DNA from 3 places in the Pseudomonas sp. AC255 genome. Region 3 is predicted to be linked to each of the others. Evidence: riboswitches for the same ligand, from Rfam matches in the RefSeq annotation. Region 3 holds a riboswitch; each other region holds the start of a gene.
The links. A riboswitch is a leader RNA that binds a small molecule or an ion and turns the genes downstream of it on or off. The one in region 3 is predicted to bind cobalamin.
Positions count from the first base shown of each region.

Region 1 (9,586 bases), 910 kb from region 3:
CGGTCGTGCCCATGCTAAAGCGCTTCGCACCCCTCGTGCCTCTCGCACTCGTTACCCTGTTATTCGGTTGTGCTGCTCATTCTCCGGTTCAAGAGCCGCCGCAACAGGTCAAGAATTCTGCTACTGCCCAGTCTTCCGTTATTTACCAGGAAGAGCTGGACACCGAAAAAGAACTCAACCAGTTCAACGGCAGCAAGCCTTATCAGCTTCCTGTTCTGGCTGACAGCATCCTCGAACGCGGTATGTCCCTGATCGGTACTCGTTACCGTTTCGGCGGAACTTCTGAAGCCGGTTTCGATTGCAGCGGTTTCATCGGTTACCTGTTCCGTGAAGAGGCGGGCATGAACCTGCCGCGCTCCACTCGCGAAATGATCAACGTTGATGCGCCGCTGGTTTCGCGCAGCAACCTTGAGCCGGGTGATCTGCTGTTCTTCGCCACCAATGGTCGTCGCGGTCGTGTCAGTCACGCCGGCATCTACCTGGGTGACAACCAGTTCATTCACTCCAGCAGTCGTCGCAGCGGCGGTGTTCGCATCGACAGCCTGGGTGACAGCTACTGGAGCAAGACCTTCATCGAAGCCAAGCGTGCACTCGCCATGGCGCCGACCGTGGTCACCGCTCGCAAGTAACCTGCATGTCGCTGCGTTCGCGGCGACAAAACGGCACGGCAACGGAGTAGACCTAAACTTTACAAGGTGAAGTTAAAGTCTTACTTGAAGTTTGCCGCGTAGCCGCTAGAATCCTGAATCTATATTGATGGCAAACCGCCTGCGTGATGACGTAGGCGGTTTTGTTTCTGTCCATTCGGCAGAGAAAGCCGCAGCCAGATCAGGATGTTCTGCTTATGACGATGTCGGCCCGCCTCACCTTGATCCTTTGCGCCGCGCTGCTCAGCGCCTGCGCCAGCCGCACACCGCCGCCAGCCCCCGTGGTTCGCGCGCCGATCGTGTTCGCTCCCTCCCAGGCTTTTTCCCCGTTGCTGAAGACGTGTTGTTCCGTGCCCTCGGCCTGGTCGGTACGCCGTATCGCTGGGGCGGCAACACCCCGGATTCCGGTTTCGATTGCAGTGGTCTGATCGGTTTCGTATACCGCGACGCGGCGGGCATTTCGCTGCCACGCTCGACCCGCGAAATGATCGTCATGCAGGCGCCGAATGTCGGCAAGGAAGGCTTGCAAACCGGCGACCTGATTTTCTTCGCCACCAATGGCGGCTCGCAGGTCAGTCATGCGGGGATTTACGTCGGCGAGGGTCGCTTCGTGCATGCACCGGCCACTGGCGGCACGGTCAAGCTCGACAGTCTGTCGAAAGCGTATTGGCAGAAGGCGTATCTGAGCGCCAAGCGGGTGTTGCAGCCGGGGCAGCTGGCGCATAACCCCTAGTGCGTATGCATAACTAAATGTGGGAGCGAGCCTGCTCGCGAAGGCGGAGTGTCAGTCGACAATGATCTGACTGATAAACCGCTTTCGTGAGCAGGCTCGCTCCCACATTTTTTGCTTCGCGCTTAGCTTAATTGCTGGCCGAAACGCGCCAAATTTTGTTCCCGACATCATCCGCCACCAGCAAGCTACCTTGCTGATCGATCACCACGCCTACCGGGCGGCCCAGCGCGTTCTCGTCCTTGTCGAGGAAGCCGGTCAGCACGTCCACCGGCTGCCCGGTCGGTTTGCCACCACTGAACGGCACGAAAATCACCTTGTAGCCACTGTGCGGTTTGCGGTTCCACGAGCCGTGCTGGCCAATGAATGCGCCTTCCTTGAATTGCGCCGGCAAGCGGTTGCCCTCTGCGAAAGTCAGGCCCAGCGAAGCGGTGTGCGGACCGACCGCGTAATCCGGAGCGATGGCCTTGGCCACCAGATCCGGATTCTGCGGTTTGACCCGCACATCGACGTGTTGCCCGTAGTAGCTGAACGGCCAGCCATAGAAGCCGCCGTCCTTGACCGAGGTGATGTAGTCCGGCACCAGATCGCTGCCGATTTCGTCACGCTCGTTGACCGCTGTCCACAAGGCGCCGCTGGTGGGTTCCCAAGCCAGGCCGTTGGGGTTGCGGATACCCGAGGCGAAGATCCGGTGATTGCCGGTCGCACGATCCACTTCCCAGATCGCCGCGCGGCCTTCTTCCTGATCCAGGCCGTTTTCGCCGACGTTACTATTCGAGCCGACGGTGACGTAGAGCTTGTTGCCGTCCTTGCTGGCGATGACGTTTTTGGTCCAGTGGTGATTCAGCGTGCCGCCGGGCAAGTCGACGACTTTGATCGGTTGGGTCTTGATCTCGGTGGCGCCCGGCTCGTAGTTGAAGCGCAGCAGGCGGTCGGTGTCGGCAACGTACAAATCGTTGCCGACCAGCGTCATTCCAAACGGCGAATTGAGGTTCTGCAGGAACACCGTGCGGGTTTCTGCGACGCCGTCGTGGTCGGCATCACGCAGCAGGGTGATGCGGTTCGGGCTGGGCACGCCGGCGCCGGCCTTGCCCATGACTTTCTTCATCACCCAGCCACGAATGCCTTTGCTGTCATCGGGCTTGGGCGGCGCATTGGTCTCCGCCACCAGCACATCGCCGTTGGGCAGCACGTAGAGCCAGCGCGGGTGATCAAGGCCTTCGGCAAACGCGGCGACCTGGGTGCCGGCCGCTGCGGTCGGTTTCGCGCCGTCCGGCCAGCCCACCGCCGGGGCGATGTTGACTGTCGGGATCAGCGTCTTGTTCGGTTCGGGCAGTTTCGGTGACGGGCCGGTGCCGTCGGAGACTTGCAGGCTGGAGGTTTCACCGCAGGCGGCGAGCCCGCCAGCGACGGCGATGATAAGAGCGAGTTGGGCCTTGCGCATTGCTGATCTTCCCTATGAATGCATTCCTAAACATAGAGGAGGGCGCAGGCCCGATGGTTCAACTGCTCAACCGCGGGCTTCCTTGAACAGCACGGCGATGCCGGGATGATAGTTGCCCGCGTCGCTGTGCAATTTGCGATAGGCGTAGGGGAAATACCAGGCCACGGCGCAGGTGTGTTCCTTTTGCAGGTCGTCGACCATGTCCTGCAGTTCTTCAGGGCTGGCGCTGTGCTGGGCTTTTTGCGGAGCAACAAAGAGGCAGCCGAGCTTGAGATCGCTGGCGTAGCTGATGCGCTTGGCATCAGCGGTGACGTCGAGCAGTGCCTGGGTCAGGTTGAGGTTGTTGACCCGTGGCCAGCGTTGCGTGGCCTGAATGAACGCGCGGTCTTCGGCGCCGGCAATCAGCAGGTCGGCGCGAGCATTGCGTTCGCCTTCTTCGTTCTGTTTGCGCGTGGCCGTGTCGTTCAGCGTGACCATTTCAGCCATCCACGCCGCTGCCGCGAGCAGGCCGAGATTGGCTTTCTCGTCGTGCCAATATGGCGTGTCGTTGTCGCCGCGTACGGTGTTGTAGCGATCGATACAGTCAAACCAGCGTTCCAGCACCGGGCGCAGGAATTCCAGGCGCGGGTTGCTGATGATCATGCCTTGCATCGTCGTCATCCTTATTGTTGTAGTGGGCTTTCGAAAAAAGCATGGCTCTTTGATATCACTTGTCGCAGTCTGGCACAAGATTGCCGCTGCACAATGGATCAGCGGCAGTTATTCGCGCGCAAAGCGCCTCTTCAATTGACGCTCCACCCCCAACCCTCTAACCTTCGCCGCTTGTTTCAGGTGCTCTGTGGCCCCGCGTCGACAGAGTGAAACAGGGAAGCCGGTGAGGGTGGTCTTCGAGCGAAGTCACGACGATCCCGGCGCTGCCCCCGCAACGGTAAATGAGTGAAAACTGCGCCTTGAGCCACTGCCTCGAAAGAAGCGGGAAGGCGCGCAGTCCGGCGAAACGCCGCTCATGAGCCCGGAGACCGGCCTGATCCATCTCAGCGGCATCACGGTGGGCGATGCCAGGCTTTTTGCCGTCTATTCTTGTGCCTGCCCGCCGTTATCCAGCCTCAACGGAGAGCTCCCCCATGACTGATTCCCCCGAGCGTGACGAACGCCATCTGGCGCGCATGCAGCGCAAGAAAGCCGTGATCGACGAACGCATCGCCAGCTCGCCCGACGAATGTGGCTTGGTGCTGGTGCTGACCGGCAACGGCAAAGGCAAGAGCAGCTCGGCGTTCGGCATGCTCGCCCGCGCGATGGGCCACGGCATGCAGTGCGGCGTGGTGCAGTTCATCAAGGGCCGCAACAGCACTGGCGAGGAATTGTTTTTCCGCCGCTTCCCCGAGCAGGTACGTTTCCACGTCATGGGCGAAGGCTTCACTTGGGAAACTCAGGATCGTCAGCGCGACATCGCCGCTGCGACCGCCGCTTGGGAAGTCTCGCGTGAATTGTTGCGCGACCCTTCGATCGGTCTGGTGGTGCTCGATGAATTGAACATCGCCCTCAAGCACGGCTACCTCGATCTCGATCAGGTGCTCAGCGATTTGCAAGCGCGCCCGCCGATGCAGCACGTGGTGGTCACCGGTCGCGGCGCCAAGCCGGAAATGATCGAGATGGGCGACACGGTTACCGAGATGGGCATGCTCAAGCACGCCTTTCAGGCCGGGATCAAAGCGCAGAAAGGCGTCGAACTTTGAAGCAACCACGTCACTGCCCGGCGGTGTTGATCGCCGCGCCGGCCTCCGGTCAGGGCAAGACCACCGTCACCGCCGCACTTGCCCGTTTGCATCGCAATCAGGGGCGCAAGGTGCGCGTATTCAAATGCGGCCCGGACTTTCTCGATCCGATGATCCTCGAGCGCGCCAGCGGTGCGCCGGTGTATCAACTGGACATGTGGATGGTCGGCGAGCAGGAAAGTCGCCGGCTGTTGTGGGAAGCCGCCGCCGAAGCCGACCTGATTCTGATCGAGGGCGTGATGGGCCTGTTCGACGGCACGCCGTCCAGCGCTGATCTGGCGCGCCACTTCGGTGTGCCGGTGCTCGGCGTGATCGACGGCACCGCCATGGCGCAGACCTTTGGCGCCTTGGCGCTGGGCCTGGCCAAGTATCAGCCGGACTTGCCGTTCGCTGGCGTGCTGGCCAACCGCGTCGGCACCTTGCGCCATGCGCAATTGCTCGAAGGCAGCCTCACCGAAGGTCTGCGCTGGTACGGTGCGCTGTCCCGCGAAACCGGTATCGAATTGCCGAGCCGCCACCTCGGCCTGGTTCAGGCCAGCGAATTGAATGATCTGGATCTGCGCCTCGACGCGGCCGCCGATGCGCTGGCCAGCAGTTGCGAGGTCGCGCTGCCACCGGCCGTTGAATTCGCCGCGCCTGACGTCATCGCCGCCGAGCCTCTATTAAAAGGTGTGCGCATCGCCGTTGCCCGCGATGAAGCCTTTGCCTTCACCTATGGCGCCAGTCTCGATCTGCTGCGGGCGATGGGCGCCGAATTGCGCTTCTTCTCGCCGATCCGCGACACGCAATTGCCCGAGGCGGACAGCCTGTATCTGCCGGGCGGCTATCCAGAGTTGCATCACGTCGCGCTGGCGCAAAACGCCTCGATGCTGGCGGCGATCCGCGCCCACCATACGGCGGGCAAGCCGTTGCTCGCCGAGTGTGGCGGCATGCTTTATCTGCTTGATTCGCTGACCGACGTGGAAGGCAACCGTGCTGAGCTGGTCGGTTTGCTCAAGGGCGAGGCGGTGATGCAGAAGCGTCTGGCGGCGCTGGCGTTGCAGGCGGTTGAATTGCCGGAAGGGGAGTTGCGTGGGCATACCTATCATCATTCCCTGACCACCACAGAGCTGACGCCGATTGCCCGTGGGCTGAGTCCCAATGGCGGGCGTGGGGCCGAGGCGGTTTATCGCGAGGGGCGGATGACGGCTTCTTATGTGCATTTTTATTTCCCGTCGAATCCGACTGCGATTGCCGCATTGTTTGCGCCAGATCGTGAGGCCGCCTTCGCGAGCAGGCTCGCTCCCACACTGGATGACCTGAACCCTGTGGGAGCGAGCCCGCTCGCGAAAGGCCCATGACCGACAACACCTTCTCCGAAGCCGAGCGCGCAGCGGTCTACAAGGCCATCGCCGAGCGCCGCGACATGCGCCACTTCACCGGCGGCAGCGTCGAGCCGCAACTGCTGCGTCGTCTGCTCGAAGCCGCTCATCAAGCGCCGAGCGTCGGTCTGATGCAGCCCTGGCGCTTCATCCGCATCAGCGATCGTGCTCTGCGCGGGCAGATCCGCGATCTGGTGGAAGAAGAACGCATCCGCACCGCCGAAGCCCTTGGCGAGCGCAGCGATGAGTTCATGCAGCTCAAGGTCGAAGGCATCAACGACTGCGCCGAAGTGCTGGTCGCAGCGCTGATGGACGATCGCGAAAAACACATCTTCGGTCGGCGCACGTTGCCGGAAATGGACATGGCCTCGCTGTCCTGCGCGATCCAGAATCTGTGGCTGGCCTCCCGTGCCGAAGGCCTGGGCATGGGCTGGGTCTCGCTGTTCGAACCGCAAGCCTTGGCGGATTTGCTCAAGTTGCCGGCCGGTGCCAAGCCGCTGGCGGTGTTGTGTCTCGGCCCGGTCAAGGAATTCTATCCAGCACCGATGCTGGTACTTGAAGGCTGGGCGCAGGCGCGGCCGCTCAACGAGTTGCTGTACGAAAATTATTGGGGAGTGAGTCAATGAGTGTGGCGTTGCTGAGTGTCGCCGCAGTAGCGCTGGATGCGCTGCTCGGTGAACCGAAACGCTGGCATCCGCTGGTGGCGTTCGGCAATTTTGCCGGGCGCATCGAGCAACGCTTCAACGCCGGCGGCCGGGGCTGGCGCAGCCACGGTGTGACCGCGTGGGTGCTCGCGGTGCTGCCGCTGACCTTGCTCGCCACAGCATTTTCCTGGGCGCCCTATGTGGGCTGGATTGTCGAGATTCTCGCGCTGTATTGCGCCCTCGGCATGCGCAGCCTCGGCGAACATGTCGCACCGGTCGCGGCTGCGTTGCGCGCCGATGATCTGGACGAGGCGCGCAAGCGTGTCGGTTATCTGGTCAGCCGCCAGACCGATGAACTCGATAGCACTGCCGTGGCCCGTGCCGCCACTGAATCGGTGCTGGAGAACGGCAGCGATGCGGTGTTCGCTGCGCTGTTCTGGTTTGTCGTCGCCGGCGCCCCGGGCGTGGTTCTGTATCGCTTGAGCAATACCCTCGATGCGATGTGGGGTTATCGCAACGAACGCTTCGAACGTTTCGGCTGGGCGGCGGCGAAAATCGACGACGTGTTGAACTACATTCCTGCGCGTCTGGTGGCATTGACCTACGCGCTGCTCGGCAAGACCCGCCTCGCGCTGAAGTGTTGGCGCACCCAAGCGTCGCAGTGGGACAGCCCTAACGCCGGCCCGGTGATGGCGGCCGGTGCCGGTGCGCTGGGCGTCCAGTTAGGTGGACCGGCGATCTATCACGGCGAACTGCATGAGCGCCCACAACTGGGCGAAGGTGCGCCGGCGGATGCCGATTCCATTGACCGTGGCTGGCAATTGGTCCAGCGCGGCGTATGGTTATGGCTGCTGATGCTTTGCCTGGGGGCGGAATTTTATGCTTGAGCACGGTGGCCGGTTGCGCAAGGCTGCACTCGATTACGGGATTGCCGAAGCCGACTGGCTCGACCTGTCCAGCGGCCTCGCGCCATGGCCGTTCCCGATCCCGGAAATCCCGCTGCGCGCCTGGGCGCGCTTGCCGGAAACCGACGACGGTCTGGAACAGGCCGCCTGCGATTACTACGGCGCCGCGCAGGTGTTGCCGGTGGCCGGCTCGCAAATGGCCATCCAGTTGCTGCCGCGTCTGCGCCGGGCCGGCAAGGTCGGCGTGTTGTCGCCGTGCTATGCCGAGCATGCCGAAGCCTGGCGGCGCAGCGGTTACATCGTCCGTGAAGTGCTCGAGCAGGAAGTCGAGTTCTTTCTCGACAGCCTCGATGTATTGGTGGTGGTCAATCCGAACAATCCGACCGGCCTCAGCCTGACCCCGGCACGCCTGCTCGACTGGCATGCGCGGCTGGCGCAACGCGGTGGCTGGCTGGTGGTCGACGAAGCGTTTATGGACAACACGCCGCAACTGAGCCTGGCGCCCTATGCGCATCAGGTCGGGCTGGTGGTGTTGCGTTCGTTCGGCAAGTTTTTCGGTCTGGCCGGGGTGCGCCTCGGTTTCGTTCTGGCTGAGCGCAAGTTGCTCAAACTGCTCGCCGAACAGGTCGGGCCGTGGGCGGTGAGCGGGCCGACCCGGGTACTCGGTACGGCGTGCCTGCAAGACACCGAGGGTCACACCCGTCAGCGGATTCGCAGCGATGAAGCGAGCGAACGGCTGGTGGCGCTGCTGACCCGTTGCGGTTTTGCACCGCAGGGTGGCTGCGCGCTGTTTCAGTGGCTGATCACCGAGCACGCCGAAGCGCTGCACGAATTCCTCGCCCGGCGCGGCATCCTCCTGCGCCTGTTCAGCCACAACAGCAGCGTGCGTTTCGGCCTGCCAGCCGATGCCGCGCAAGAGCTGCGTCTCGAACAGGCTTTGCAAGCATTCGCCAAGGACCACCCATGACCACTCTGATGGTGCAAGGCACCACGTCCGATGCTGGCAAAAGCACTCTGGTAACGGCGTTGTGCCGCTGGGCCACCCGCCAAGGCGTGGCGGTGGTGCCGTTCAAGCCGCAGAACATGGCGCTCAACAGCGCAGTCACCGCTGACGGCGGCGAGATCGGCCGCGCGCAGGCAGTGCAGGCGCAAGCGGCCGGTCTTGAACCGCATACCGATATGAATCCGGTATTGCTCAAGCCCAACAGCGACACCGGCGCGCAAGTGATCATTCACGGCCGCGCGGTGACGACGATGAACGCCGTTGCCTATCACGATTACAAGGCCATCGCGATGCAAGCGGTGCTCGCCTCGCACGAGCGACTCAGCGCTGCGTACTCGTTGGTAATGGTCGAAGGCGCCGGTTCGCCGGCGGAGATCAATCTGCGCGCCGGCGACATTGCCAACATGGGCTTTGCCGAGGCGGTGGATTGCCCGGTTTTGCTGATCGCCGACATCAATCGCGGCGGCGTGTTTGCGCATTTGGTCGGCACGCTGGAATTGCTCTCGCCGAGCGAACAGGCGAGGGTCAAAGGCTTCATCATCAACCGCTTTCGCGGCGATATCGCCTTGTTGCAACCGGGCCTCGACTGGCTGGAGCAGCGCACCGGCAAACCGGTGGTCGGCGTGTTGCCCTACGTGATGGACCTGCACCTTGAGGCCGAGGACGGCATCGACCAACGCCAGACCGACAAGGCCGAGCAGGTGTTGAAAGTGGTGGTGCCGGTGCTGCCGCGCATCAGCAATCACACCGATTTCGACCCGCTGCGTCTGCATCCGCAGGTGGATCTGCAATTTGTCGGCCCGGGGCAGGCAATTCCCGCCGCCGATCTGATCATCCTGCCGGGCTCGAAAAGCGTGCGCAGTGATCTGGCTTATCTACGCGCCAACGGCTGGGACGCGGCAATCAATCGGCATCTGCGCTACGGCGGCAAGGTGCTGGGGATTTGCGGCGGTCTGCAGATGCTCGGTGAGCAGGTGCACGATCCGCTTGGGCTGGAAGGCGCTGCCGGCTCCAGCGCCGGTCTGGGGCTGCTGGCGTTCGAAACGCAACTCGAAGCCGAGAAGCAATTGCGCAACG
Region 1 is NZ_OZ409841.1:3,468,187-3,477,772, reverse strand. Features, by position in the region: gene ACZZ0K_RS15815 (C40 family peptidase) at 12-629, shown strand; partial or broken gene ACZZ0K_RS15810 (C40 family peptidase) at 845-1,380, shown strand; gene ACZZ0K_RS15805 (PQQ-dependent sugar dehydrogenase) at 1,508-2,821, opposite strand; gene ACZZ0K_RS15800 (hypothetical protein) at 2,888-3,472, opposite strand; cobalamin riboswitch at 3,634-3,863, shown strand; gene cobO (cob(I)yrinic acid a,c-diamide adenosyltransferase) at 3,946-4,557, shown strand; gene ACZZ0K_RS15790 (cobyrinate a,c-diamide synthase) at 4,554-5,936, shown strand; gene bluB (5,6-dimethylbenzimidazole synthase) at 5,933-6,583, shown strand; gene cbiB (adenosylcobinamide-phosphate synthase CbiB) at 6,580-7,488, shown strand; gene cobD (threonine-phosphate decarboxylase CobD) at 7,481-8,473, shown strand; gene ACZZ0K_RS15770 (cobyric acid synthase) at 8,470-9,586, shown strand, end outside.
Region 1: linked by a shared signal. The riboswitch ahead of cobO (cob(I)yrinic acid a,c-diamide adenosyltransferase) and the one ahead of ACZZ0K_RS11660 (CbtB domain-containing protein) in region 3 are both predicted to bind cobalamin.

Region 2 (9,586 bases), 670 kb from region 3:
CGCAGTGAGCAGGGTGTCGTCAGGGCCGACGCTGATCACCCGGCCGTCCTCGAAACGCCGTGCGATCAAGTCGCGCAAGTCGCCGTAGCCTTTGCGTTGCAACAGGCCTTGATCGGTCATCCACTGGTCGTTGTAGACCTTCGACAGGTACCGCGTGCCGGTGTCGCAGACGAAGCTGACCACGCGTTTCGGCTCGGTCTGTTCGCGGCAATAACGCAGCGCGGCAGCGAACAGTGTGCCGGTCGATGAGCCGCCGAGAATGCCCTCGGCCTTGAGCAACTGGCGCGCGTGATCGAAGCTTTCCGCGTCGCTGATCGAGTAGGCGTGACGCACGCTGGAGAGGTCGGTGATCGACGGAATGAAGTCTTCGCCGATACCCTCGACCGCCCACGAACCGGGCGTCGGCAAGGTACCGTCGCGGCTGTATTGCGCCATCACCGAGCCGATCGGATCGGCGAGGACCATTTCCAGATCCGGTTGCACGCGCTTGAAGAAACGACTCAGCCCGGTCAGCGTGCCGGCCGAACCGACGCCGACGACAATGGCGTCCAGATCATGTTCGGTCTGCGCCCAGATCTCTGGCGCGGTGCTGCATTCATGGGCCAGCGGGTTGGCGGGATTGTTGAATTGGTCGGCAAAAAACGCGCCGGGAATGTCCTTGGCCAAGCGGGCGGCGACGTCCTGGTAATACTCGGGATGGCCCTTGCCGACATCGGAGCGGGTGATGTGCACTTCGGCGCCCATGGCCTTCAAGTGCAGGACTTTTTCGGTGGACATCTTGTCCGGGACCACAAGCACCACACGATAGCCTTTGGCGCGGCCGACCAGCGCCAGACCCAGACCGGTATTGCCGGCAGTGGCCTCGACAATCGTCCCGCCCGGTTGCAGGCGACCGTCACGTTCGGCAGCGTCGATCATCGCCAGACCGATACGGTCCTTGATCGAGCCGCCAGGGTTCTGCGATTCGAGTTTGAGAAACAGCGTGCACGGTCCGGTATCGAAGCGGGTGACCTGCACCAGCGGAGTATTGCCTATCAGCCCAAGCACGGCAGGGCGTGATTCCTTTGACATTTCTTCACCTCTTTATGGTGTTGATCGCGTTCCAATCGCGGGGAAAAGACTCGCGTGCAACTTAGGCGCAGACATCCTCTCTCGCAACCTCTAATCCTTGGAAAATCCAGCCATTTGGATCTAACGATAGAACGAAAACTTGCATGTTGCCCTGACGTGTTCTGATCGTTCCCACGCTCCGCGTGGGAATGCAGCCTTGGAAGCTCTGAGTCCCTACGGCCAGAAGATCCCAGCCTTCGACAGCTCCTACGGGGCGCCTGTGCATGAGTAGAACTTGTGATGATCTAGAATTTATTGAGTTTGTTTCATCAAGTCCGGTTCCCGACAATACCCGCCATCGAATAAGCATCTGGAGTTGTTTGTCATGGCACTGGCCCATTCCTTGGGATTTCCGCGCATCGGTCGCGACCGCGAACTGAAGAAAGCGCAAGAGGCGTTCTGGAAAGGAGAACTGAACGAGGCGGGCCTGCGTGACGTCGGGCGTGAGCTGCGCAAGGTCCATTGGGACTTGCAGAAAAACGCCGGCATCGACTTGCTGCCGGTTGGCGATTTCGCCTGGTACGACCAAGTGCTGACCCACTCGCTGATGTTCGGCGTGATCCCCGAGCGCTTCCGCCCCCATGACGGCAAAGCCACGCTGCAGACCCTGTTCAGCATGGCCCGTGGCGTCAGCAATACTTGCTGCGGCGAAGGCCACGCTCAGGAAATGACCAAGTGGTTCGACACCAACTATCACTACCTGGTACCGGAATTCAGCGCCGATCAGCAATTCCAGCTCGGTTGGGAGCAGTTGTTTGAGGAAACCGAAGAGGCCCGTGTGCTGGGGCACAACGTCAAACCGGTGATCATCGGTCCGCTGACCTATCTGTGGCTGGGCAAAACCAAAGGCGTCGACTTCGACAAACTCGATTTGCTTGATCGCCTGCTGCCGCTGTACGGCCAGATCTTCGCGCGGCTGGCGGCGTTGGGTGTGGAGTGGGTGCAGATCGACGAGCCGATTCTGGTGCTCGATTTGCCGCAGGACTGGAAGAATGCCTTCGAGCGCGCCTACAACCAGATCCAGCGCGATCCGCTGAAAAAACTGCTCGCCACGTACTTCGGTGGTCTGGAAGAAAACCTCGGTCTGGCGGCGAACCTGCCTGTCGATGGCTTGCACATCGATCTGGTGCGCGCGCCGGATCAGTACCCGACCATTCTGGATCGTCTGCCGGCTTATAAGGTGCTGTCGTTGGGTGTGGTCAACGGTCGGAGCGTCTGGCGCTGCGATCTGCAAAACGCGCTGGCGACGCTGCGCCATGCTCATGAGCGTCTGGGTGATCGATTGTGGGTAGCACCGTCCTGTTCATTGCTGCACAGCCCGGTTGATCTGGGCCGCGAAGACCAGCTCGATGCCGAACTGAAAAGCTGGCTGGCGTTCGCCGTGCAGAAGTGCGAAGAGGTCGCCGTGCTCGCTCAAGCGGTCAGCGAACCGGAAGCGCCGAAGGTACTGCGTGCCCTCGCGCAAAGCCGTTCGGTGCAGACCAGCCGCGCTGCCTCGCCGCGTATTCACAAACCGGCGGTGCAAGCGCGGGTCGCGGCGATCACTGCCAGGGATGCGCAACGGCAATCGCCGTTTGCCCAGCGTATTGCCAAACAGCGCGGCAAGCTCGACCTGCCGTTATTCCCGACCACCACCATTGGCTCGTTTCCGCAAACGTCGGCGATCCGTCTGGCGCGTCAGGCCTACAAGCAAGGCAAGCTCAGCGCGGCCGATTACACCGATGCGATGCACACGGAGATTCGCCACGCGGTGGAAATTCAAGAACGCCTCGGCCTGGATGTGCTGGTGCACGGTGAGGCCGAGCGCAACGACATGGTCGAATACTTCGCCGAACAGCTCGACGGCTATGCCTTCACCCGCTTTGGCTGGGTGCAGAGCTATGGTTCGCGCTGCGTCAAACCGGCGGTGATTTTCGGCGACCTCAGCCGCCCGCAGGCGATGACGGTCGAGTGGATCCGCTACGCCCAAGGCCTAACCGACAAGGTCTTGAAAGGCATGCTGACCGGCCCGGTGACCATGCTGATGTGGTCGTTCCCGCGCGAAGACGTCAGCCGCGAGGTGCAGGCTCAACAACTGGCGCTGGCCATTCGTGACGAGGTGAATGATCTGGAGGCGGCGGGAATCAAAATCGTCCAGATCGACGAAGCGGCGTTCCGTGAAGGCTTGCCGTTACGCCGGGCGCAGTGGCCGGCGTATCTGCACTGGGCGAGCGAAGCATTCCGCCTGTGCGCCTCCGGCGTGCGCGACGAAACGCAGATCCACACGCACATGTGCTACAGCGAGTTCAACGATGTGATCGAGTCGATCGCGGCGATGGACGCCGATGTCATCACCATCGAAACCTCGCGTTCGGACATGGAACTGCTCGAAGCGTTTGAAGCGTTTGCCTACCCGAACGACATCGGCCCCGGCGTGTACGACATTCACTCGCCACGGATTCCCGATGTGACGGAAATGGTCGGTTTACTGCGCAAAGCGGCGCAGCGTATTCCGGTGGAGCGGCTGTGGGTCAATCCGGATTGCGGGTTGAAGACCCGAGGCTGGCCAGAGACCGAAGCGGCGCTGGTGCACATGGTCAGCGCCGCGCGGCAACTGCGCAAAGAGTGGGCCTGATCCTCTACCGCCCGGGAATACATAACCTTTGTGGGAGCGAGCCTGCTCGCGAAAGCGGTGTGTCAATCGACATCAATGTTGGATGACCTGACGCCTTCGCGAGCAGGCTCGCTCCCACAGAATTCGCGTTCTCCCCGTCATTCACGGCAACACACAAATCCTTTGTGGGAGCGAGCCTGCTCGCGAAAGCGGTGTGTCAGCTACACATGCATCAAGCAAGGAAGCGCAATATCGGCGCACCATCGAACGGGTCCGTCAGATAGTGCGCCCTGACCCCGAAAGTCGTCTGTAACCGCTCCGGCGTCAGCACTTGCAGCGGCTCGCCAAGCGCGACCAGACGCCCGCGCTCCAGCACCGCCAGGCGATCGCACTTGAGCGCCTGATTGAGATCGTGCAGGGCGATCAGCGTAGTCACCGGCAGTGCGCGCACCACGTGCAGAATGCTCATCTGATGCTGGATGTCGAGGTGGTTGGCCGGCTCGTCGAGCAGCAGGATCTGCGGGCGCTGCGCCAGTGCGCGGGCGATGTGCACGCGTTGGCGTTCCCCGCCGGAGAGGCTGCGCCAGAGGCGGTTGCGCAGGTGCACGGCGTCGACGTCGACCAGCGCTTGCTCGACGATGGCGTCATCGGCCGGCGACCACGGTTGCAGCGCCGACAACCACGGCGTCCGCCCCAGCGCCACCGCGTCGAACACGCGAATGCCATCGTCGGTATCGGCCTGTTGCTCAACCACCGCCAGCGTCTGCGCGATGCTGCGCCGCGACATCTTGCGCAGCGTCCGACCGTCGAGCTGCACCCGACCCGCGCTCGGTTCGCGCAGGCCGGCGAGCAGTTTCAGCAGCGTGGATTTACCCGAACCGTTCGGCCCGACAATGCCCAGGGTCTCGCCGCGCTCAACGTCGAGGCTGACACCGTTGAGCAACTCGGCACCGCGCACTTTGAAGCCCACATCAGCACAACTCAAAACCGTGTTCATCGCGCCGATCTCCGGCCCACCAGAATCAGCGCGAACACCGGCGCGCCGACCAGCGCAGTGATCACGCCGACCGGGATCACCTGACCCTTGATCAGGGTGCGTGACAGCACATCGGCGGCGATCAGAAACACTGCGCCGCCCAACGCACTGGCCGGCAGCAGACGGGCATGGCCGGTGCCGAGCAACAACCGCGCGGCATGGGGAATCACCAGACCGACAAAGCCGATCGAGCCGACAATCGACACCATCACCGCCGTCACCAGCGCGGCGCAGCCAATCAACAGAATCTGCACACGTCGCACTGGAATGCCGAGAGACGCCGCCGAGTCCGCACCAAAGGTGAACGCATCCAGCGCTCGGCGATGCCACAGACAAACAACCAACCCCAACACAGCCACCGGCACCGCCAGCCACACCGACGGCCAGCGCACGCCGCCGAGATTGCCGAGCAGCCAGAACATGATCCCGCGCGCCTGTTCCGAGCTGGCCGAGCGGGTGATCAGAAAAGCGGTGAGGGCGTTGAACAGCTGCGAGCCGGCAATCCCGGCCAGAATGATCTGCCCGGTGCCGCTGGCCGAGCCGCTGACTCGCGCCAACAGGATCACCAGTGCGAAAGCGGTCACCGCGCCGGCAAAAGCACCGACCGACAATGAAATCGCCCCGGCACCGACGCCGAGCAGGGCGACCATCACCGCGCCGGTCGAGGCGCCAGCAGAAATTCCCAGCAGATACGGATCGGCCAACGGATTGCGCAGCAGCGATTGCAGGATTACGCCACAGGTCGCCAGACCGGCGCCGCAGGCCGCCGCGACCAGCGCGCGGGTCAGGCGATAGTTCCAGACAATGCCTTCGTCGATCGGGTCGAGCACATAACCGGCGCCCCACAGCTTGTTCGCCAGCACCTGCAACACCACGCTCGGCTCGATCGAAGTCTCACCAATGGCCACGCCGCCAATCAGCGCGACCGACAGCGTCAACAGCACCAGCAGCAAACGGATCAGGCGTCTGCTCATGGCGACAGGTCGTAGCCGTTGATGGCGCTGGCCAGTTGTTCGAGGCCGTCGAAGGTGCGCAGGCTGGCCTGCATGGCCATGGCGTCAAGGATGATGATGCGGTTGTGCTTGACCGCGTCCATGTTGCGCGTCACCGGATCACTGCGCAGGAAGGCGAGTTTCTTCTGATAGTCGTCCGCCGGGAAACGTCGACGATCCATGCGCGCGATCACCAGAAACGTCGGGTTGGCCTTGGCGATGGTTTCCCAGCCGACGGTTGGCCATTCTTCATCCGACTCGACGACGTTGCGCACGCCGAGGGTGCTGAGCATGAAATCGGGCACACCTTTGTGCCCGGCCACGAAAGGCTCGATGTCCATCTCGGCGCTGGAGAACCACACCAGGGCGCTGACGTCTTTGCGCTGCTGCTTTTTCGCGGTGGCGATCGACTGCGCGAGGCTGGCTTTGAGCTGCTCATTGAGCTGCTCGCCACGCGCCTGCACATCGAAAATCGCCGCCAGTTGGCTCACGCTTTTGTAGATGCTGTCGATGCGAAACGGCGCCAGCCGCGTGCCGTCCGAACCGACGAGGTTGTCCTTGGCTTCGCAATCGGAGGGCAGCAGATAGGTCGGAATCTTCAGTTCATGAAACTGCTCGCGGGTGCCGACCGCGCCTTGCGGGCCGACCATCCATTCCAGCTCGACGGCAACCAGCTCCGGGCGTTTAGCGATCACCGCTTCGAAACTCGGCTCGTTATCGGCGAGGCGCTCGATCGTGTCGTTCTGCGCTTTGTATGTGCTCAGCACGTCGTTGAACCACAGCGAAGTGCCAACGACTTTGTCGCCCAGACCCAAGGCATAGAGCATTTCCGTGCCGGCCTGGCCGATGGTCACCGTGCGCGCAGGCGCGTGCTGAAAGGTCAGGCTGCTGCCACAGTTTTCGACGGTCAGCGGATACGCAGTCGGCGCCGCTTGCGCCAGGGCGCAAAGGCTCAGAGCGGTGAGCAGGGTGGCAACGCGGGGCAGCAGCATGGGGCAGTCTCCAAGGGAACCGTACGGGAGCGGGCGGGTACGGTTTGGAAACACACCTCGGGCGCGGTCGTGGAAACTGCGCAAGGCCGGCACGGGGAAAATGCGCACGGCACGATGTCCTTCCCGGACACCCCGCCGGTTGGTCAGTCACTGTGCCGGCAGGTCTCCTGACTGATGCGTCATCGCCACGCTCCGGCCTTCCCGGGAGTCACCCAGTGGCAGTCAAGGAGCAGGCTCGGCACCTACAGTTGCGGGGGCAGTTCCGATTGATGCTGTGCAAGCATTTCGGATTCCCTATTAATTCCGTGTGGAAACCGGCGCGGGCATGGTAGTCGATCAGGCCGCTGATGGGGAGCCGATTCTGCTTCGGCAGCTCCTGCACGGGTGCGTGTTTGCGTGGCGGAGCGTTTGCAATCCGAGGGTAAGCTTGGCTAGTATACGATCCATATACATTTCGTATCGGATATAGACATGGGCATCGTAAAGATTTCAGAGGACATGCACGAGAACCTGCGTATCTCCAGCAACGCCCTCAGCCGCTCGATCAACGCGCAGGCTGAGCACTGGATGCGCATCGGCATGCTCGCCGAGCTGCATCCCAATCTCGACCACAGCGCCATTTGCCGCCTGCTGATCCGCGCCGAACAGAATGGTGGGCTGGATCTGCAACAACTGACTCAGGAAGCCGTCAGCGCATGAGAAACCAGATCAAGATCAACACCCCGGCCGACATCGAAAAATCCCGCGCCGCCGGCAAACTCGCCGCTGAAGTGCTGGCAATGCTGGTGCCGCATGTGAAGGCTGGCGTGACCACCGATGAGCTGGATCGACTGTGCAACGATTACATCGTCAATGTGCAGAAGGCGGTGCCAGCCAACGTCGGTTATCACGGCTTTCCGAAAACCGTCTGCGCGTCGGTCAACGACGTGGTGTGTCACGGCATTCCATCGGGTACGCCATTGAAGGATGGCGACATCGTCAATCTCGACATCGCCGTGATCAAGGATGGCTGGTTCGGCGATACCAGTCGCATGTATGTCGTGGGTGAGGCAAGCCCCGAGGCGCAGCACCTGATCAAGACCACTTACGATGCGATGTGCGCAGGCATCCGTGCAGTGAAGCCGGGCGCAACGCTGGGCGATATCGGTCATGCGATCCAGAGCCTGGCGGAGGCGGAGGGCTTCAGCGTGGTGCGCGAGTACTGCGGCCATGGCATCGGCAAGGTCTATCACGACGAACCGCAAATCCTGCATTACGGCTTTCCCAATCAAGGGCTGAAGCTTAAGGCCGGGATGATTTTCACCGTGGAACCGATGCTCAATGCCGGCAAACGCCATGTGAAGAACATGCCGGATGGCTGGACGGTGCTGACCAAGGATGGCTCCTTGTCGGCGCAGTGGGAGCATATGGTCGCGGTGACGGAGAGCGGGTTCGAAGTGCTGACGGCTTGGCCGGATGAGATTGAAGGGTACCGGGCCATTGGCTAATACCGTGTCGCCTGCTTGCCCTCACCCTAGCCCTCTCCCAATGGGAGAGGGGACTGACCGAGGTGTTGTTGCGAGATACGCCGACGTGCGATACCGAGTCGAACTTACATTTTGAACAGCATGAAGATCGGCTCCCTTTCCCCCTCGCCCCCCGTGGGGGAGAGGGCTGGGGTGAGGGGGTAGATCCAACTGACTCAGCGCAATCAGTGAGCCCCGGCAGCCTTGTTCAAATCGCTCTCGGTCCACTCGGTATAAACACAAGCATCCGCCGTCGCCCAGCGCACTCGTACCGGATCGCCGGCCTTGAGCGGCATGCCCGCTGCCGATAGCGCTTTCACCGTCATCGACGTCCCGCCCGCAGTCACCACGCTGCACGTCTGGCTTTCACCGAGAAACAGCACCTCCACAACGTTCGCCGACACCTCATTCCAGCCCGCTGCCAGCGGCTCATCCAGCGCCTGCTGCGTGCTCAGCGCCAAGGCCTTTTCCGGACGCACCATCAGCAGCACATCCTGATCAGTGTGCAACCCGGACGTCAGCCGAATCGACAACGACTGGCCCTCGAAACTCGCTGCTGCATTGCCTTGCGCCTTGAGCTTGAGGAAGTTCGAATTGCCCAGAAACGACGCGACAAATGCATTGGGCGGATTCTGGTAAAGGTCATAACCACTGCCCAGACCAACGATTTTGCCGTGGCTGAAAATCGCGATGCGTTGCGACAGACGCATGGCTTCTTCCTGGTCGTGGGTCACGTAGACGATGGTGATGCCCAGGCGCCGGTGCAGCTGGCGCAGTTCATCCTGCAAGTCCTCGCGCAGCTTCTTGTCCAGCGCGCCCAACGGTTCATCCATCAGCAGAATGCGCGGCTCGTAAACCAAGGCGCGAGCGATGGCAACCCGTTGTTGCTGGCCGCCAGACAGTTGCGAAGGGCGGCGATGGGCGAACTGTTCGAGCTGCACCAGTTTGAGCATCGCATCGACGCGCTTTTCGCGCTCGGCGGCAGCCAGTTTACGGATCGCCAAAGGGAAGGCGATGTTGTCGCGCACCGACAGATGCGGGAACAGCGAGTAACGCTGAAAAACCATGCCGATGTCGCGCTTGTGCGGCGGCACGTTGACCAGCGACTGGCCGTTGACGAGGATCTCGCCGCTGCTCGGTGTTTCAAAACCGGCGAGCATCGACAGCGTGGTGCTTTTGCCCGAGCCGCTGGAGCCCAGGAACGTGAGGAATTCACCGTCCTTGATGTCCAGCGAGATGTTATCGACTGCAGCAAAATCGCCGTAGTGCTTGTTCAGGTTGCGCAGGCTGACCAGGGGTTTGTCGCTCTGCTGGGATGCGTCTTTGATCACGGCACTCATGTCGTACTCCTGGGCGCT
Region 2 is NZ_OZ409841.1:1,887,127-1,896,712, forward strand. Features, by position in the region: gene ACZZ0K_RS08790 (pyridoxal-phosphate dependent enzyme) at 1-1,071, opposite strand, end outside; gene metE (5-methyltetrahydropteroyltriglutamate--homocysteine S-methyltransferase) at 1,436-3,724, shown strand; gene ACZZ0K_RS08800 (ABC transporter ATP-binding protein) at 3,936-4,700, opposite strand; gene ACZZ0K_RS08805 (FecCD family ABC transporter permease) at 4,697-5,713, opposite strand; gene ACZZ0K_RS08810 (ABC transporter substrate-binding protein) at 5,710-6,723, opposite strand; cobalamin riboswitch at 6,864-7,057, opposite strand; gene ACZZ0K_RS08815 (ParD-like family protein) at 7,195-7,422, shown strand; gene map (type I methionyl aminopeptidase) at 7,419-8,210, shown strand; gene ACZZ0K_RS08825 (ABC transporter ATP-binding protein) at 8,414-9,568, opposite strand; gene ACZZ0K_RS08830 (ABC transporter permease) at 9,586-9,586, opposite strand, start outside.
Region 2: linked by a shared signal. The riboswitch ahead of ACZZ0K_RS08810 (ABC transporter substrate-binding protein) and the one ahead of ACZZ0K_RS11660 (CbtB domain-containing protein) in region 3 are both predicted to bind cobalamin.

Region 3 (9,586 bases):
GCGCCGTAGCGCTTGCACAGCTTGGCGTGATGGATGAACTGCTCGACGCCTTCTTTCATGCTGATCGAGTTGACGATGCCCTTGCCCTGGATGCACTTGAGGCCGGCTTCGATGACTTCCCATTTCGACGAGTCGATCATGATCGGCACGCGCGAGATATCCGGTTCGCCGGCGATCAGATTGAGGAAGGTGACCATGGCCTTCTTCGAATCGAGCATGCCCTCGTCCATGTTGATGTCGATGATCTGCGCGCCGGCCTCGACCTGCTGCAGCGCGACTTCGAGGGCTTCGGTGTAGTTGTCTTCACGGATCAGGCGGGCGAATTTTGCCGAGCCGGTGATGTTGGTGCGCTCGCCGACGTTGACGAACAGCGAGCTGCGATCAATGGTGAACGGCTCCAGACCCGAAAGGCGGCAGGCCTTGGGGATGTCCGGAATCTGCCGCGGCGCATAACCGGCCACAGCTTTGGCAATCGCTTCGATGTGCCCCGGGGTGGTGCCGCAGCAGCCGCCGACGATGTTGAGGAAACCGCTCTGGGCGAACTCTTCGATGACTTTCGCGGTTTGCGAGGGCAGTTCGTCGTACTCGCCGAATTCATTCGGCAGGCCGGCGTTCGGGTGCGCGGATACGTGGGTGCTGGCCTTGTTCGACAGCTCTTCCAGGTACGGGCGCAGTTCGCTGGCGCCGAGGGCACAGTTCAGGCCTACGGAAATCGGCTTGGCGTGCGCTACCGAGTTCCAGAACGCCTCGGTGGTCTGGCCCGACAACGTACGGCCGGAGGCGTCGGTGATGGTCCCGGAAATCATGATCGGCAATTCGACGTGCAGCTCTTCGAACACACCTTGCACGGCAAAGATCGCCGCTTTGGCGTTGAGGGTGTCGAAAATGGTTTCGATCAGGATCAGGTCGGCGCCGCCCTCGATCAGGCCTTTGGTGGCTTCGGTGTAGTTTTCCACCAGCTCATCGAAGGTGACGTTGCGGTAGCCGGGGTTGTTGACGTCGGGCGACAGTGAGCAGGTGCGGCTGGTCGGGCCAAGCACGCCGGCCACGAAGCGCGGCTTGGCCGGGTTTTCGGCGGTCTTGGCGTCGGCAATCTTGCGCGCCAGACGTGCGCCTTCTACGTTTAACTCGTACGCCAGCTCTTCCATACCGTAATCGGCCATGGAAATGCGCGTGGCGTTGAAGGTATTGGTTTCGAGAATGTCGGCGCCGGCGTCCAGATAGGCTTTTTCGATACCGCCGATCACGTCCGGACGGGTGATCACCAGCAGGTCGTTGTTGCCCTTGACGTCGCTCGGCCAGTCCGCGAAGCGCTTGCCGCGATAATCCTGTTCTTCGAGCTTGTAGCTCTGGATCATCGTGCCCATCCCGCCGTCGAGAATCAGGATGCGCTCTTTGAGGGCTTGCTTGAGAGCTTGAAGGCGGACGCTGCGATCGGACATGTGGACTACTCGGAAAGACCATTACGAAGGAGCGCGATCATAGCAAACCTGTGCGCTTTTGGAGCATGTGCAGCTTTTGCATGAATATCGCTCATGTTGGTGCGAGCGTCATAACGGTAGAATCGCAGCCTTTTTTTATCATCGAGATCAGCAGCATGCCGCACCGCTTCATCAGTTTATGGTTGCTGGTCCTGAGCGGGAGCGTTGCGGCGCAAGATCCTGCCATCTCTTCTTCCATCTCCTACACCCGCGATATCCAACCGATCTTTACCGAGAATTGCGTAGCCTGCCATGCCTGCTATGACTCGGCCTGTCAGCTCAATCTCGGCAGTGGCGAAGGCGCCGCCCGTGGCGCGAGCAAGATGCCGGTATATGACGGCGAACGCACCCAGGCGGCACCGACCACGCGCTTGTTTTACGACGCCTTCGGCAAGCGCGGCTGGCAACAGAAAGACTTCTATTCGGTGCTCGACGCCCAGGGCAGTCAGGCCGCGCTGATGGCACGGATGCTTGAACTCGGCCACAAGACGCCGCTGACGCCGAACGCCAAACTGCCAGAAGAGATTGTTCTTGGGCTCAATCGCAACAATCTATGCGCAATGCCTGCGGAGTTCGACGGATATGCCGGCGCGCACCCGAAAGAGGGCATGCCGCTGGCGGTCACTGGCCTGACCGACCAGCAATACCAGACCTTGCAGCGCTGGCTGGCGTCTGGCGCGCCGATCGACGAACAGAGCCTGGCGCCGAGTGCCAAAGAGGCCATGCAGATCCTGCAGTGGGAGAACCTGCTCAATGCTCCCGGTGCTCGGCAAAGTCTGGTCGGGCGCTGGTTGTTCGAGCACTGGTATCTGGCGCACATCTATTTCAAGGACGGCGAGCCGGGGCATTATTTCCAGTGGGTGCGTTCGCGCACGCCGAGCGGCCAGCCGATTGATCTGATCGCCACTCGCCGCCCCAACGACGACCCGGGCACGCAGGTGTATTACCGCTTGTGGCCGGTGCAAGGGGTGATCGTGCACAAGACGCACATCACTTATCCGCTGAGCGCGGCGAAAATGGCCCGGATCAAGAGCCTGTTCTACAGCGGCAACTGGCAGGTCAACGCGTTACCGGGTTACGGGCCGCAAAGCCGCGCCAATCCGTTTGCCACCTTCGAGGCGATTCCGGCGCAGGCGCGCTATCAATTCATGCTCGATAACGCTGAATACTTCGTCCGCACCTTCATTCGCGGCCCGGTGTGCCGTGGGCAGATCGCGACCGACGTGATCCGCGACAACTTCTGGGCGCTGTTCCAGGCGCCGGAACATGATCTCTATATCACCGACCCGAACTACCGCGGCCAGGCCACGCCGCTGCTGGCGATGCCGGGGCAGAACGACGATGTCGGCAGCGTGCTGAGTCTGTGGCGCAACTACCGCGACAAGCGCAACGAATACGAGGCACTGCGCCGTGACAGCTATGCCGATCTGCCGGCGCCGAGCTGGTCGACGCTGTGGGCCGGCAACGACAACGCCTTGCTGAGCATTTTCCGCCACTTCGACAGTGCTTCGGTGACCAAGGGGCTTATCGGTGAGGTGCCGCAAACCATGTGGCTGTTCGACTATCCGCTGCTGGAGCGCACCTATTATCAGCTCGCGGTTAACTTCGACGTGTTCGGCAACGTCTCCCATCAAGCGCAGACTCGCCTGTATTTCGACCTGATCCGTAACGGCGCCGAGCAGAACTTCCTGCGCCTGATGCCCGCCGACTCGCGCGAGGATTACCTCAACGATTGGTATCAGGATGGCGGTCAGTTCAAGATGTGGCTCGATTACGAGGCGATCGATGACGACAAACCGACCGCGCTGAAACTCGACGAAAAAGACCCGAAACACGATTTCGCCATGCAGTTGCTGGCGCGCTACGGCGATCTGAATGCACGGCCGGACCCGATCAATCGCTGCGACGGCGCTTATTGCTCGCGACCGAATATCGATCCGGCGTTGCAGAACGCCGAGCAGGCCCTGAGCCGTCTGGCCTCGCGACCGGCCGCAGGGTTGAAAGTCATCGACCAGTTGCCCGAAGCGACCTTGCTGCGCGTTGAAACCGCCAGTGGCAAGCGCGAGGTCTACAGCGTGCTGCGCAACCGCGCCCACAGCAACGTGGCGTTTTTGCTCGGTGAGTCGCTGCGCTATCAGCCGGGGCTCGACACGTTGACTGTCTATCCGGGCGTACTCACCAGTTACCCGAATTTCATGTTCAACGTCCCGGCCGAGCAGGTGCCGGCGTTTGTCGATGCGATGGAGAATGCCAAGGATGCCAATCGGTTCGAAAAGATCGTCGAACGCTGGGGCATTCGGCGCAGTCACCCGCAGTTCTGGCTGTATTTCCACGATCTGAGCCAATACATCCACGAAACCGACCCGGTGGAAGAGGGCGTGCTGGATATGAATCGGTACGAGAACCTTTGATGATTCGCAGGCGTGTTACGAGATTCTTTCCCGACAAAAATACTAGGACTTTGTCAGCCGCGCCGATTGGCGTAAACTGCGCCCACGCCTGCGAGGAGTTTTTATGACCGCTATTACCATTACTGACGCCGCCCATGATTACCTGGCCGATCTGCTCTCCAAGCAGAACACCCCGGGCATCGGCATCCGCGTTTTCATTACCCAGCCTGGTACCCAGTACGCCGAAACCTGCATTGCCTACTGCAAGCCGGGCGAAGAGAAGCCTGAAGACACCGCGCTGGGGCTGAAAAGCTTCACCGCCTACATCGATTCCTTCAGCGAAGCGTTTCTTGATGACGCGGTCGTTGATTACGCCACCGACCGCATGGGCGGCCAGCTGACCATCAAGGCGCCAAACGCCAAGGTGCCGATGGTCAACGCCGACAGCCCGGTCAACGAGCGCATCAACTATTACCTGCAAACCGAGATCAACCCGGGGCTGGCCAGTCACGGCGGTCAGGTCAGCCTGATCGATGTTGTCGAGGACGGCATTGCCGTGTTGCAGTTCGGCGGCGGTTGCCAGGGCTGCGGCCAGGCTGACGTAACCTTGAAAGAAGGCATTGAGCGCACCTTGCTCGAGCGCATTCCGGAGCTCAAGGGCGTTCGCGACGTGACCGACCACACGCAGAAAGAAAACGCCTACTACTAAGGTGTTCGCTGCGATCATGAAAAACGGCGCCCCGTGAGCGCCGTTTTTTTATGGGTAACTTTTGCCGCCCCCATTCGCGAGCAGGCTCGCTCCCACATTGAAATGCAATCACCTGTGGGAGCGAGCCCGCTCGCGAAAGCGTCTTCAAGGGCGATAAAGATGCGCATGCCCGGCCCGATACAACGAAGACTCGCTGAACACCTCGCTGCCCAGCACCCTGCCAACCAAGATCAGCGCCGTACGCCGAAAGCCTTTGGCCTCGACCTTTGCGGCAATGTCCGCCAATGTACCTACCACCCAGTCCTGATCCGGCCATGTCGCGCGGTGAATAACGGCAATCGGGCAGTCCGCGCCGTAATGCGGCAGCAGTTCAACCAGTATCTTTTCCAGATGATTGACCCCCAGATGAATGGCCATGGTCGCGCCGTGCTGCGCCAGGCTCGCCAGTTCTTCGCCGGCGGGCATCGCGGTCTTGTCGGCGTAACGGGTCAGGATCACGCTTTGCGAAATGTCCGGCAGGGTCAACTCGGCGCCCAGCAGCGCTGCGCATGCCGCCGTCGCGGTTACGCCCGGAATGATCTCGAAAGGAATGTTCAGCTCACGCAAGTAGCGGATCTGCTCACCAATCGCGCCGTACAGACTTGGGTCTCCGGAATGCACACGGGCCACATCCTGGCCTTGGGCATGGGCAGTCCTGATCAGATCGATGATCTGTTCCAGATGCAGTTCAGCGCTATTGGCCACGATTTCGGCCTGATGACCTTCCAGCACCGCTGCGGGTACCAGCGAACCGGCGTAGATAATCACCGGGCAGCTGCGAATCAGCCGTTGGCCTTTGACGGTGATGAGTTCCGGGTCGCCGGGGCCGGCGCCGATGAAGTAGACGGTCATCGTTGAATCCTTGTGAAGAGGCGCAGGCACACTGCAGATGAAGCGTGCTCATGATCGATGGCGGGGATTATCGGGATTTTATGCAGCGCCGGCCAATGCCAGCGTGGCCTGCGCATATTTCTGCCGGTGGATCAGCAGTTTCGCCGGCGCCTGAATCAGTTGCTCGGCGAGCGCCAGCGCGGCGCTTTCCGCCACGCCGTAGCAGCCGGTGCGCTCAAAGGCGATCTGCGATTGATGGCTGAGGCGCTGCTGATAGGGCGCCAGTTCGGCACTGTTGAAATACTGCAGCGGCAGGTTCAACTGTGTGGCCAGTTCCAGCAACCCCGGTTCGTCGCGCTTGAGATCGATACTCGCCAGAGCCTTGACCGCTCGCAGTTCGATGCGGTGTGCCTGCAAAGCCTGGTCGAGTAACGCACGCAACGTACTGGCCGGGCAGCCCCGCTGGCAGCCGAGACCGACCACGAGGGTCGGCGCTGCGCGGTCATCGGTCATGCCTGATATGGGCCTGCGCTTTTGCGGCGGAACAACCATGCACTGATCAGGCCCAAGGCCAGCCAGAACGCGACGTTGGTCAGCTGCGAAGCGATTTTGAACTGGGTTTCCAGTGCCTCTGGAGCGAGCATCGAATGCACCTGCGGTTGCGGCGCGCCGATCACATGCGGCACGGCGAGAATCGCTACACCAAGAAGCTTCATCAGCCAGTGACGGCTGAAAGCGATCAGTGCCAGGCCGACAGCGGTCGAAGCGGCAGTGCCGATCCACCAGATCTGCCGCGAAGCCAGATCGGCGGCGGCTGTGCCCGGCAACTCAGGTGGCAGGCCCAAGGTCGGCGCGAGAACGAACGTGGCGTAACCGGCCAGACCCCAGAGCAGCCCTTGCGAGGTCTTGGTCGGCGCGCGCAAGGTGTACAGGCCGGCGAGCATCAGGGCGAAACCCACCGCCACCACCAGATTACCGCCAGTGGTCGAGACCACGCGCTGCCAGCCGTCTTCCGGCTCCCAGGCTTCGCCATCATGGCTGTGGGCGGCGGTGCCGACGGCGTGTTCGTGGACTTGCGCGACCGGTTCGGACTTCTCGAAGGTTTCGGCCTGCAGAATCAGTGGCGATACCCAGAAACTCTGTAGCAAGGTCAGGAGCAGGGCGGCCAGCAAGCCGGTGAAGCCTGCGGTTTGCGCGATACGCTTGATCATTTCGGCAAGCCTCAGTGGCACGGGAACGCGGCGCTGTGGCGGGTATCGTGGGCGGCGTTGTGCACCGCTTCGATGTGCGAGAAACCGGCGAACCAGACCAGGCTGGCACCGAGGATCGAGGCGAAGAGGGCGGCGACGACGCGTTGGCCGAGTGTGGTGCTGCTGGAAATGTGGTCAGTGTGGCTGACGGTGTTACTGATGATCGACATAGCGCTTCCCTCTGAAATGTCAGCGGGTAAACAGAGCGCATGAAAATCCCTGCGGGCCGGGCACGCAGGGATTTCGAACAGCGCCCGCCCACCGCGGGTTTGTTTGTGTTCAGCGGCGCTTGCGCGTGCTGGGTGTTGCGGGCCGGTCTCCGGGCTCGCGAGGGGTTGGCTGGTCGCCGACCTGCAAGCATCACCTTCCCATGCCGGGGCACAGTGGATCTGACGCTTCGCTCGCTTACCGTTGCGGGGGCAGCACCGGACTGACATGGCTTTGAGTAAAGCACATGATTCACCGGTTTCCCGTTTCACCCTGTGAAGGGCACCCGTAACAAGGTGTGCAGGAGAACATGGGTTTGGGTTTTTAGTCAATTTCCGGGAGTTTCCGGTACTGCGGTGTGGGCATTTTTCTGATGTTTTTGTGTGTATATCCGTTGCTGCGGGTGTTGCTGATTACGGTTTCGCCCTTACGGCGAGGCACTTTTTCCAAACGCCGAAAAAGCACCCAAAAGACTTGCTCCTACGTTCGGCCCTCGCAGGCTCGGGTTCCTTCGCTCCGGGACTGATCCGGGCGCAGCGGCTCCGGTTTGCTTCGCTGCACCTACACTCGCTGTGTACGACTGCGTCGTACGGTCGCTGCGCTCCCACGCCCGGATCAATCCCTCCACTCACCCTTCCGACGTCGCCGGTGGATCAAGATCAAAAGCACTCGAGCTTGCGCTCATTGTTGAGTGGTGCGGCTTCGCCGCGGGCAGCTGCGCTGCTTTGCTTTTGCTTTTGTGGGAGCGAGCCTGCTCGCGAAGGCGGCCTGACAGCCAACCTGTTCTTGAGCTGGTGCGCGATCCAACTGTAGGAGCTGCCGAAGGCTGCGATCTTTTGCTTTTGCCTTTGCTTTTGCTCTGGCTTTTGATCTTTCGCCCCTTCGGCAGGCTTCGTTACGGGATCGATCCGGGGGGAGCGCAGCGACCGTACGACGCAGTCGTACACAGCGGAAGGAGGTGCAGCGAAGCAAACCGTAGCCGCTGCGCCCGGATCGGTCCCGTAACGAAGGTACCCCGAGCCCCAGCGAGCGGGCCGTACGCCGGGGCAAAGCCTTTTGGTTCCTTTTTGCTGGGCCGGCACTCCGGCGTTTGAAAAAGGGACTCGCTGTAAGAGCGAAACCATAAGAAGCCGTTACCGCAGCAACGGATATACCCCCAGTTTCAGACTCACCGACCATTGACCCACGACGGACCCATGCGTAGCCTTGCGCTTTCGAGGTTCTTCGGCACTTGCCGAAGCTAAGAAGGGAACGCGGTCAAAGCCGCGGCTGCCCCCGCAACTGTGAACGGTGATGTTCGTTGCCACGCCACTGCCAGCTCAACCGATGAGCCAGCGGGAAGGCGCAATGGACGCCAGGCCCAACGCCTGAACGCCGTCAGCCAGGAGACCTGCCTCGTCACAGATTCTCACTACAACCGGGCGGGGTGATCCGGTGGCGAATGCTTCCGGCGTGCACGCGCGCTGCCGGTTCTCGTCCCGTATGCCCGCCGCTTGCCAAAGGGCATACCGATGAAAACACTGGCCAAACTCCCCGTCACCATCGTCACCGGTTTCCTCGGTTCGGGCAAAACCACGCTGCTGCGGCACATGCTCGACAACGCTCAGGGCCGGCGCATTGCGGTGATCGTCAATGAGTTTGGCGAGTTGGGCATCGACGGTGAAATCCTCAAGCAATGCACCATCGGCTGCACCGAAGAAGAGGCCAGCGGCCGCGTTTATGAGCTGGCCAACGGCTGCCTGTGCTGCACGGTGCAGGAAGAATTCTTCCCGGTGATGCGCGAACTGGTCGCCCGTCGCGGTGACCTTGATCACATTCTCATCGAAACCTCCGGCCTGGCCCTGCCCAAGCCGTTGGTGCAAGCCTTCCAGTGGCCGGAAATTCGCAGTGCCTGCACCGTCGATGCAGTCATCACCGTGGTCGACAGCCCGGCCGTCGCTGCTGGCACCTTCGCTGCGTTCCCGGATCAGGTCGATGCCCAGCGCAAACTCGATCCGAACCTTGATCACGAGTCGCCGCTGCACGAATTGTTCGCCGATCAACTGGCCAGCGCTGACCTGGTGATCCTCAACAAAGCCGACCAGACCAGCCCGCAAGACCTGGCTCGCGTACGCGCTGAAGTCGCCGAAGAGCTGCCGCCAGCAGTGAAAATCATCGAAGCCAGCAACGGCCGCCTGCCGCTCGACGTGTTGATCGGCCTCGGTGCCGGCTCTGAAGAGCATATCGACAGCCGCCACAGCCACCACGATCATCACCACGACGGTGATGACGACGATCACGATCATGACGCCTTCGATTCGATCTCCATCGAATTGCCGCAAGCCGACGAAAGCCTGCTGCTCGACGCGCTGACGCAACTGGTGGTGCAGCACGGCATCCTGCGGGTCAAAGGCTTCGCGGCGATTCCGAACAAGCCGATGCGCCTGTTGATCCAGGGCGTGGGCACGCGTTTCGATAAGCATTTCGACCGTCAGTGGGGCGCCGAAGAAGCGCGCGTCACGCGTCTGGTGCTGATCGGTCAGGAGCTTGATGCGGCACAACTCGAAGCGCAGTTGCGCGCTGCGCTCAGCGTTTAAGTCATGCACCTGCTCAGGACCCAGCCCGGCGGATTCGTCTCGGATGACAACATTGCCGATCTCGGACAAACCCCCGCCGAGTTGGTGATCCTGTGCAGCGGCG
Region 3 is NZ_OZ409841.1:2,555,402-2,564,987, reverse strand. Features, by position in the region: gene metH (methionine synthase) at 1-1,442, opposite strand, end outside; gene ACZZ0K_RS11685 (fatty acid cis/trans isomerase) at 1,598-3,892, shown strand; gene nfuA (Fe-S biogenesis protein NfuA) at 3,996-4,580, shown strand; gene cobM (precorrin-4 C(11)-methyltransferase) at 4,725-5,471, opposite strand; gene ACZZ0K_RS11670 (cobalamin biosynthesis protein) at 5,550-5,963, opposite strand; gene ACZZ0K_RS11665 (CbtA family protein) at 5,960-6,661, opposite strand; gene ACZZ0K_RS11660 (CbtB domain-containing protein) at 6,673-6,870, opposite strand; cobalamin riboswitch at 6,994-7,212, opposite strand; cobalamin riboswitch at 8,108-8,319, shown strand; gene cobW (cobalamin biosynthesis protein CobW) at 8,419-9,483, shown strand; gene cobN (cobaltochelatase subunit CobN) at 9,487-9,586, shown strand, end outside.